DNA from 2 places in the Streptomyces sp. NBC_01591 genome. Region 1 is predicted to be linked to the other one. Evidence: riboswitches for the same ligand, from Rfam matches in the RefSeq annotation. Region 1 holds a riboswitch; the other holds the start of a gene.
The links. Region 1 has a riboswitch for cobalamin ahead of metE (5-methyltetrahydropteroyltriglutamate--homocysteine S-methyltransferase). Riboswitches for the same ligand answer to the same signal wherever they lie in the genome.
Positions count from the first base shown of each region.

Region 1 (4,830 bases):
GCTCCACCGTACGGTGCAGCCGCATCGGCTCCGCGATCTCGGCCCCGATCCGGCGCAGCGGGTCCAGCGACACCAGCGCGTCCTGGGTTCCTCGGCGGGCGGGGCGGTCGCAACCAGTCGTTGCGGATGCTGTGACCAGGACTCACCGGCAGAGCCGACGGCCCGGGCCCGGGCCGAACAGACGGGCCGGACGGACGGCCCGGACGGCCCGGACGGTCAGGCGGGCGGCCGGAGATCGCTGGTGCTGACCCGCACATGGTCGACGACGAGCTGTTGCGGGAAGGAGGTGCTGCCGTCGGGGTCACCCGGCCAGTAGCCGCCGACCGCGAGGTTGAGGATCAGGAAGAAGGGCTTGTCGAACACCCAGGCGTTGCCCCCGAGGTCGGCGGGTGTACGGCGCTGGAAGACGTTCCCGTCCACCGACCAGGTCACCGAGCCGGGCGCCCAGTCGACGGCGAAGGTGTGGAAGTCGTCGGCGAACGCCTGGCCGCCGGGCAGCGTGTAGGCGGCGCCGATGCCGCCGGAACCGGAGTAGCCCGGGCCGTGCAACGTGCCGTGGACCGTGGACGGTTCGAAGCCGACGTTCTCCATGACATCGATCTCGCCCGAGTTCGGCCAGCCGACCTGGCCGATGTCGTCGCCCAGCATCCAGAAGGCCGGCCACATGCCCTGACCGCGCGGCACCTTCATCCTCGCCTCGACGTGCCCGTACGTCTGGGTGAACCTGCCGGACGTGTTCAGCCGTGCCGAGGTGTACTCACAAGTTCCGTACCAGCATTGGTAGTTGTTCGGATTCTCGCGACGTGCGGTGATGACCAGATGGCCCTGGCCGTCGAGTGCCGCATTGCTGTTCCCGGCCGTGTAGTACTGCCGTTCATGGTTGTTGACGTTGTCGCCGGTCTCGATCTGCCACTTGGCGCCGTCCACGGCAGAGCCCGCAGGGCCGTCGAAGTCGTCGGTGAACGTCGCTGCCGCGGCCCGCGCTCCGGGCGTGGGCACCCCGGCCGCTGGACCGGAAGAGGCCGAGAGGAGGGCGAGCGCGGAGAGCGCGGACACCAGCAGGCGGCGGGGGAGACGGGGATTGCGGAGGGAGGTCATGGAGGGGGGTCCTTCCCGTGCGGAATGGAGCGGTCGAGCAGTCGTCATGCATATGACAATCGCCCGTTGTGGGGGAGCGGGGAGAGGTTTGGTTCTGTATGCGATTTAAGAAGTGAACCAAGACCGTGTCAAGACCTTGGTACGTACCACACTTCTTGCATGCAGTCGTTGTGGGAACGACCCGGGACGGGCACCCGAACGGGCACCCGTCCCGGGCCGCGGCGCCATCAGCGTGCGGTGCCGTGCAGAGCCGCCCGCACCTCGGCGGCCGCCGAGACGAGGTGTTCCAGCGAGGCGCGCACCTCCGGCCAGCCCCGGGTCTTCAGGCCGCAGTCGGGATTGACCCACAACCGCTCGGCGGGAATCGCTTCGAGACCCTTACGGAGCAGGGCGGCCGCCTCCTCGGCGCTCGGCACCCGGGGGGAGTGGATGTCGTACACACCGGGGCCGACCTCCCGCGGATAGCCCGCCGCAGCCAGCTCGTCGGCCACCCGCATATGGGAGCGGGCCGCCTCCAGGCTGATCACATCCGCGTCCAGGTCGTCGATCGCCCGGATGATGTCGCCGAACTCCGCGTAGCACATGTGCGTATGGATCTGGGTGTCCGGGCGTACGCCACCGGTGGCAATCCGGAACGACTCGGTGGCCCAGGCCAGATACCCGGCACGGTCGGCGGCCCGCAGCGGCAGCGTCTCGCGCAGCGCGGGCTCGTCCACCTGGATCACCGAACTGCCCGCTGCTTCGAGGTCGTTCACCTCGTCCCGCAGCGCGAGGGCGACCTGGCGCGCGGTCTCGCCGAGTGGCTGGTCGTCGCGGACGAAGGACCAGGCGAGCATGGTGACCGGACCGGTGAGCATGCCCTTGACCGGACGGCTGGTGAGCGACTGCGCGTACGTCGTCCAGCGGACCGTCATCGGCTCGGGCCGCGAGATGTCCCCGGCCAGGATCGGCGGCCGGACATACCGCGTGCCGTACGACTGGACCCAGCCGTGCCGTGTGGCGAGACATCCGGTGAGCCGCTCGGCGAAGTACTGCACCATGTCATTGCGTTCGGGCTCGCCGTGCACCAGCACATCGATGCCCGCCGCCTCCTGAAACGTGATCACCTCCTGGATCTCGGCCTCGATGCGCTTGTCGTACGAGTCCGCGTCGATGTGTCCCGTCCTCAGATCGGCCCGGGCGGCGCGCAGTTGGGCCGTCTGCGGGAACGAACCGATCGTGGTGGTCGGCAGCAGCGGGAGCCGGAGGCGGGCGTGCTGGGCCGCTGCCCGCTGCGGATAGGGCAGTTCGCGCCGCGTGTCGGACTCCGTGACGGCCGAGACGCGCGCCCGTACCGCCGGATCGTGAGTGATCGCCGAACCGGCCCGTGAGGCCAGATCGGCACGGTTGGCGACGAGTTCGGCGGCGATCGTGTCCGTGCCCCGGGCGAGCCCCTTGGCGAGGGTGGCGATCTCGGCCGACTTCTGCCGGGCGAAGGCCAGCCAGCGCACCGCCTGCGGGTCGATGTCACGCTCGGCGGCCAGGTCGAGGGGGACATGCAGCAACGAGCAGGAGGCCGCGACGTCGACCCGGTCGGCGAGACCGAGCAGGGTGCCGAGGGTGGCCAGGGACTGCTGGTAGTCGTTGATCCATACATTGCGGCCGTCGACGACCCCGGCGACCAGCCGCTTGCCCGGCAGACCGCCGACCGCGGCGAGATCCCGCAGATTGGCGGCTGCCGGACCGGTGAAGTCCAGCGCGAGGCCGTCGACCGGGGCCTTCGCCAGAACGGAGAGTGCCTCACCGAGCCGGTCGAAGTAGGAGGCGACGAGAAGCTTCGGCCGGTCTGCGAGCGTGCCCAGGTCCCGGTAGGCGCGCGCGGCGGCGTTCAGCTCCGCCGGGGAACGGTCCTGCACCAGCGCGGGCTCGTCGAGCTGAACCCACTGCGCACCGGCCGCACGCAGATCGGCCAGAACCTCGGCGTACACCGGCAGCAGCCGGTCGAGCAGTGTCAGCGGCTCGAAGTCGGCAGCGACACCGGGAGCGGGTTTGGCCAGCAGCAGATACGTCACCGGACCGACGAGCACCGGCCGGGGGTTGTGCCCGAGCGCCAGCGCCTCCCTGAACTCCTCGACCTGCTTGGCGGAATCGGCGGCGAAAACGGTGCCGGGGCCGAGCTCCGGCACCAGGTAGTGGTAATTCGTGTCGAACCATTTGGTCATTTCGAGCGGCGCCACGTCCTGCGTACCACGCGCCATCGCGAAATAGCCGTCCAGCCCGTCGGTCTCGACGGCCTCGCGGTGCCGGTCGGGTACGGCACCGACCATCACGCTGGTGTCCAGCACATGGTCGTAGTACGAGAAGTCACCGGTCGGGACCTCGTGGATGCCGTCGGCGGCGAGCCGACGCCAGTTGGCACGGCGTAGTTCTGCGGCGGTCTCCCGGAGCGCCGCCGCGGTGACGCGGCCCTTCCAGTACCCCTCGACGGCCTTCTTCAGCTCCCGGTCGCCCCCGTGGCGGGGGTAGCCGTACACGGTGGCCCGGGCTGCCGCGGCTGCGGACTCGGTGGTCACGGAACTCTCCTTCGCGAGCGTGTCCTGATACGACCCCGGGACGGATCGCAGGCGCGAAGGGATGACGGACCGGGCGGATCCGCGGCGCCGTGCCGGCGCGCGTGACCTGCCCGATATGTACGCCGACCCGCCCACGAGGTCACCGGAATCACCGTGCGCGTCCGACGCGCACGGGCAGTGGCAGGTCTTCGGACTCGCGGGCGCGTCTCGCGTACGAGACACCTACTGGCCGTCGCTTCCCGGACCCGTCGGGTCCAGTGCTCGATGACGGCGGTCGTTCCCACTCACCGCTGCGGGGCAGTCCCGGATTCCCACCGGGTTCCCTCTTGCGACGCGCCTGTCTGGCGGACAGGGCGAACCAGCTGCACCCCCACCCTAGGGCTTCTCCTCCGGATCCTGCCAGGGCCACCTCCTGCGGTGCCGGGCTCGGCCACAACTCCTGCCCAGGCCCGCCCTCGGCTGATCGTCCGGGGGATCGCCGTCGACGGGATCAGTCGCCCGGCGAAGGGGACAGCGGCTGTCCGCACCGCAGGTTCCACCGGCCGGACCGGCCGCTGAGCCCGGTCAGTGTCAGGGGGGCGATGTCCAGGCGCCAGAACGCCTCCACCGGCAGAGCGAGTGCCCCGACGATCACCGCCCGTACCACCGCCGGCTCGACGACCCCCAGCACGCGGCCGCCCTCGCCGCCCTCGGCGGATGCCGCCGTCCCCACCGTCTCAAGCCAGCGTCCGGCCCGGGCGCAGAGATCCAGCAGGGACTCGCCGCCATGGGGAGCCGCCGAAGGATCGGTCAGCCAGGCCGACACGGCCTCCGGCTCGGCCGTGCTCACCGCTGCCAGCCGTCGACCGCTCCACCGGCCCATGTCCCAGCCACGGACCGCCGGTTCGGGCCCGGCGCGCAGCCCCAACGCGTCGGCGGTCCCGGCGCATCGCGCGGACGGCCCGCGCAGATACCGGTCGGCGGCGGGCACCGCCGCGGCGACGGCCCCGGCCCGGCGGGCCCCGGCCGCGTCGAGCGGCGCGTCACCGTCGAAACGGGCCTCGCGCAGCGCGGCGTTGAGCGCCGGTGAGATCAACATCACCTGTACCGTCATGACCCGGTCAACTCCCTGAACTCTGGCCCCTTGGGTGTGCCCACCCTGGCATCAGGGCGATCCGGCCTCCGTCGGCGCCATGGCAGG
Region 1 is NZ_CP109327.1:8,200,825-8,205,654, forward strand. It holds partial or broken gene OG978_RS37995 (ATP-binding cassette domain-containing protein) at 1-85, opposite strand, end outside; gene OG978_RS38000 (glycoside hydrolase family 16 protein) at 217-1,098, opposite strand; gene metE (5-methyltetrahydropteroyltriglutamate--homocysteine S-methyltransferase) at 1,326-3,650, opposite strand; cobalamin riboswitch at 3,829-4,011, opposite strand; gene OG978_RS38010 (histidine phosphatase family protein) at 4,141-4,743, opposite strand.

Region 2 (4,830 bases), 2.3 Mb from region 1:
CGCGGCGCCCCTGCCTCAGAAGCTGGGCCAGGATCTAGCGCCCCTCGGTCCTAGAAGTCGTCGTCGAAGGCGACCGAGCCCTCCACCGCCACCTGGTACGCGGACGGCCGGCGCTCGAAGAAGTTCGTCAGCTCCTGCACGCCCTGGAGCTCCATGAACGAGAACGGGTTCTCGGAGCCGTAGACCGCCGGGAAGCCCAGCCGGGTGAGCCGCTGGTCGGCGACGCACTCCAGGTACTGCCGCATCGACTCGGTGTTCATGCCGGGCAGCCCGTCACCGCACAGATCACGGCCGAACTGCAGCTCCGCGGCCACGGCCTCCTTCAGCATGTCGGTGACCTGCTGCTGGAGCTCGTCGTCGAAGAGATCCGGCTCCTCCTTGCGGACGGTGTCCACGACCTCGAACGCGAAGTTCATGTGCATCGTCTCGTCACGGAACACCCAGTTGGTGCCCGTGGCGAGACCGTGCAGCAGACCCCGCGAGCGGAACCAGTAGACGTACGCGAACGCGCCGTAGAAGAACAGCCCCTCGATGCACGCCGCGAAGCAGATCAGGTTCAGCAGGAAACGGCGGCGGTCGGCCTTCGTCTCCAGGCGCTCGATCTTCTCGACCGAGTCCATCCACTTGAAGCAGAACTGCGCCTTCTCGCGGATCGAGGGAATCTCCTCGACCGCGTCGAACGCCGCCGCGCGGTCCTCCGGGTCGGGCAGGTACGTGTCCAGCAGCGTCAGATAGAACTGGACGTGCACGGCCTCCTCGAAGAGCTGCCGCGACAGATACAGCCGCGCCTCGGGGGAGTTGATGTGCTTGTACAGCGTCAGCACGAGGTTGTTGGAGACGATCGAGTCACCCGTCGCGAAGAACGCGACCAGCCGGCCGATCATGTGCTGCTCACCGGGGGACAGCTTGGCGAGGTCGGCGACGTCGGAGTGCAGGTCGACCTCCTCCACCGTCCAGGTGTTCTTGATCGCGTCGCGATAGCGCTCGTAGAAGTCCGGGTAGCGCATCGGCCGCAGGGTCAGCTCGAAGCCCGGGTCCAGCAGGTTCTTGTCGGAGTTGGTGGAGCTCATTACTGGCAGGCCTCGCAGGACTCGGGGTTTTCGAGGGAGCAGGCGATCGCGTCCGCGTCGGGCGCCGAAGCCTGCTGTACGGGAATGGGGGCGGTGGCCGCGGCCTGGCCGGAGGCGGCACGGGCGATCCGGGTCGCCGGGCGCGAGCGCAGGTAGTACGTCGTCTTCAGCCCCTGCTTCCAGGCGTACGCGTACATCGAGGAGAGCTTGCCGATCGTCGGCGTCTCCAGGAACAGGTTCAGCGACTGGCTCTGGTCCAGGAACGGCGTACGGGCCGCCGCCATGTCGATCAGACCGCGCTGCGGGATCTCCCACGCCGTGCGGTACAGCGCCCGCACCTCCTCCGGGATCCAGGCGAAGCCCTGCACCGAGCCGCTGGCCTCGCGCAGCGCCTCACGGGTGCGCGCGTCCCACACCCCGAGCTGCTTCAGCTCGTCCACCAGGTACGCGTTGACCTGGAGGAACTCACCGCTGAGCGTCTCGCGCTTGAAGAGGTTGGAGACCTGCGGCTCGATGCACTCGTAGACCCCCGCGATCGAGGCGATCGTCGCCGTCGGCGCGATGGCGAGCAGCAGCGAGTTGCGCATCCCGGTCCTCGCGACGCGGGCACGCAGCGCGTCCCACCGCTCCGGCCAGTTCAGCTCGGTGTCGTAGTGGTCGGGGTGCAGCACACCGCGCGCCGCACGCGTCTGCGACCAGGCGGGCAGCGGTCCGGACCGCTCGGCGAGGTCGCAGGACGACTCGTACGCGGCGAGCATGATCCGCTCGGAGATCTTCGTGGAGAGCGCGCGGGCCTCGGGGGAGTCGAACGGCAGCCGCAGCTGGAAGAAGACGTCCTGGAGACCCATGGCGCCCAGGCCCACCGGGCGCCACTTCGCGTTGGAGCGGCCGGCCTGCTCGGTCGGGTAGAAGTTGATGTCGACGACCCGGTCGAGGAAGGTCACGGCGGTACGGACGGTGGCGTCCAGCCGCTCCCAGTCGATGTCGCCGTCGACGACGAACGCGCCGAGGTTGACCGAGCCCAGGTTGCAGACCGCCGTCTCGCCGTCGTCGGTGACTTCGAGGATCTCGGTGCACAGGTTCGACGAGTGGACGACGGTGCCCGGCTCGGCGGTCTGGTTCGCGGTCCGGTTGGAGGCGTCCTTGAACGTCATCCAGCCCTGGCCGGTCTGTGCGAGGGTGCGCATCATCCGGCCGTACAGTTCGCGGGCCGGGATCGACTTGCGGGCCAGCCCCTGGGCCTCGGCGGCCCGGTACGCGGCGTCGAACTCGTCGCCCCACAGGTCGACGAGCCCGGGTACGTCGGCGGGCGAGAACAGCGACCAGTGGCCGTCCGCGTCGACCCGGCGCATGAACTCGTCCGGGATCCAGTGCGCCAGGTTGAGGTTGTGCGTACGCCGCTGGTCCTCACCCGTGTTGTCGCGCAGCTCCAGGAACTCCTCGATGTCCGCGTGCCAGGTCTCCAGGTAGACGGCGGCGGCGCCCTTGCGGCGGCCCCCCTGGTTGACCGCGGCGACGGAGGCGTCGAGCGTCTTCAGGAACGGCACGATGCCGTTGGAGTGCCCGTTGGTGCCACGGATCAGCGAACCGCGGGAGCGGATGCGGGAGTACGACAGACCGATGCCGCCCGCGTGCTTCGAGAGCCGGGCCACCTGGTGGTAGCGGTCGTAGATCGAGTCGAGCTCGTCCAGCGGGGAGTCCAGCAGATAGCAGGAGGACATCTGCGGGTGCCGGGTACCGGAGTTGAAGAGCGTGGGGGAGGAGGGGAGGTAGTCGAGCCGGCTCATCAGCCCGTACAGCGACGCCACTTCGTCCACGGCGCGCTGCGACTCGTCCTCGGCCAGCCCGGCCGCGACCCGCAGCATGAAGTGCTGGGGCGTCTCGATGACCTGGCGGGTGTGCGGGTGGCGCAGCAGATAGCGGCTGTGCAGGGTCCGCAGCCCGAAGTAACCGAAGCGGTCGTCCGCGCCGTCGGCGAGCGAGCGCTCCACCAGCGCGTCGAGGGCGGCCGCGTGACGGGCGACGAACTCGGCGGTCCGGTCCGCGATCAGACCCTCGCGGTGCCCGACGGCGACCGAGGCGGAGAAGGAGACCGCGCCCTGGCCGGCCGCCTCGTCCGCGATGGTGAGGGTCAGGAGCCGGGCGGCGAGCCGGGAGTAGGCGGGGTCCTCGGAGATCAGCCCCGCGGCGGCCTCGGTGGCCAGCGACCGCAGCTCGGCCTCGTCCGCCCGGGCGCTGCGGCCACGCAGCGCGGCAGCGGCGACCCGGCCGGGGTCGGTGTCGGGCAGATCGGCGGTCAGGTCGGTCAGGGTCCGCAGCAGTGCGGTGCCCGGTCCGTCCTGTGCGGCCGCCTCGGACTCGGCTGCTGCGGACGCGGCGACTGAAGCCGGATCGGCTGGCGCGATGGTCACGTGGTGCTCTCCCTCGCTCGGCTCGGGGCCGGCGGGGAACGGGGCAGCCCTACGGAAGCACACCCGGGGCAGGGCAGCACTCCGCACGGCGTCCACCGGCCCAACCGCGAGGCCCGGACGTCTGGGCATCCGGTTCGGTCGAGCCGGATGCGCTGCCGGCAGGTCATCGGACTGACTCGGGGGTGCACAAAAGCGCACTGAATACACCGTTGCGGGACAGTTCCGGATTCGCACCGGATTCCCCTGCGGCGACAGCGAGGACGAGCATACATGTGGGGGCTGCCCGATGAGGCAGCCCCCACATGTTGTGTCGCACCGGTCGGGCCGGGCCCACAGAATGAGCCGTACGGCCCTTTCCCGGGCCGGTGGGCCCGATCACGCCGACGGCCCGCCGCGCCCCTTCGGAGAGGGGTATGACGGGCCGTGAGCGGGTCTCAGTGACCGCCAGGCGCCCCCGCCGTGGCCGGCGGGAGCTCCGTCTTCACACCCGGGTCGCCCGCGTCGGCCGTGTAGTCGGCCGGGGAGGTCTCGTCGATCCCGGCGGGCGCCTTCACGGCGTTCAGGACGAAGGTGAGCACCACCGTCACCACCACGTTCAGCACGAACGCGGTGAGGCCGATGTAGCCGATCTCGCCGATGCCGGGGATCTCCTTGGAGGAGCCGCCGAAGTGCTTCTGCGTCGGCGAGGCGACCCCGTACGCGGCCACCGTCCCGTACACCATGCCGACCGCCCAGCCCGCGAGCAGCGCCCAGCGGTGGAACCAGCGGGTGAACAGGCCGCCGACCAGGGCCGGCATCGTCTGGAGGATCCAGATGCCGCCGAGCAGCTGGAAGTTGATCGCGACCGTCTTGTCCATCGTCAGGACGAAGGCGAGCGCGCCGACCTTGACCAGCAGCGACACCAGCTTGGAGACCTTGGTCTCCTGCTCCGGGGTCGCGTCCGGCTTCAGGAAGTCCTTGTAGATGTTGCGGGTGAAGAGGTTCGCCGCGGCGATCGACATGATCGCGGCGGGCACCAGCGCGCCGATGCCGATGGCGGCGAACGCGACGCCCGCGAACCAGTCCGGGAACATGTTCTCGAACAGCTGCGGGATGGCCAGCTGCCCGTTGTCCACCTTGATCCCGGCGGCGATGGCCATGAAGCCGAGCAGCGCCAGCAGACCCAGCATCAGCGAGTACAGCGGCAGGATCGTGGTGTTGCGCCGGATCACGTTGCGGCTGCGGCTGGAGAGCGTTGCCGTGATCGAGTGCGGATACATGAACAGCGCCAGCGCCGAGCCCAACGCCAGGGTGGCGTAACCCCATTGGCCCGCCTCGCCCGGCGCGAGCGCGCCGCGCGGTTTGCCGGT
Region 2 is NZ_CP109327.1:5,878,313-5,883,142, forward strand. It holds gene OG978_RS27295 (hypothetical protein) at 1-38, shown strand, start outside; gene OG978_RS27300 (ribonucleotide-diphosphate reductase subunit beta) at 51-1,070, opposite strand; gene OG978_RS27305 (ribonucleoside-diphosphate reductase subunit alpha) at 1,070-3,481, opposite strand; cobalamin riboswitch at 3,622-3,749, opposite strand; gene mctP (monocarboxylate uptake permease MctP) at 3,916-4,830, opposite strand, start outside.
Region 2: linked by a shared signal. The riboswitch ahead of OG978_RS27305 (ribonucleoside-diphosphate reductase subunit alpha) and the one ahead of metE (5-methyltetrahydropteroyltriglutamate--homocysteine S-methyltransferase) in region 1 are both predicted to bind cobalamin.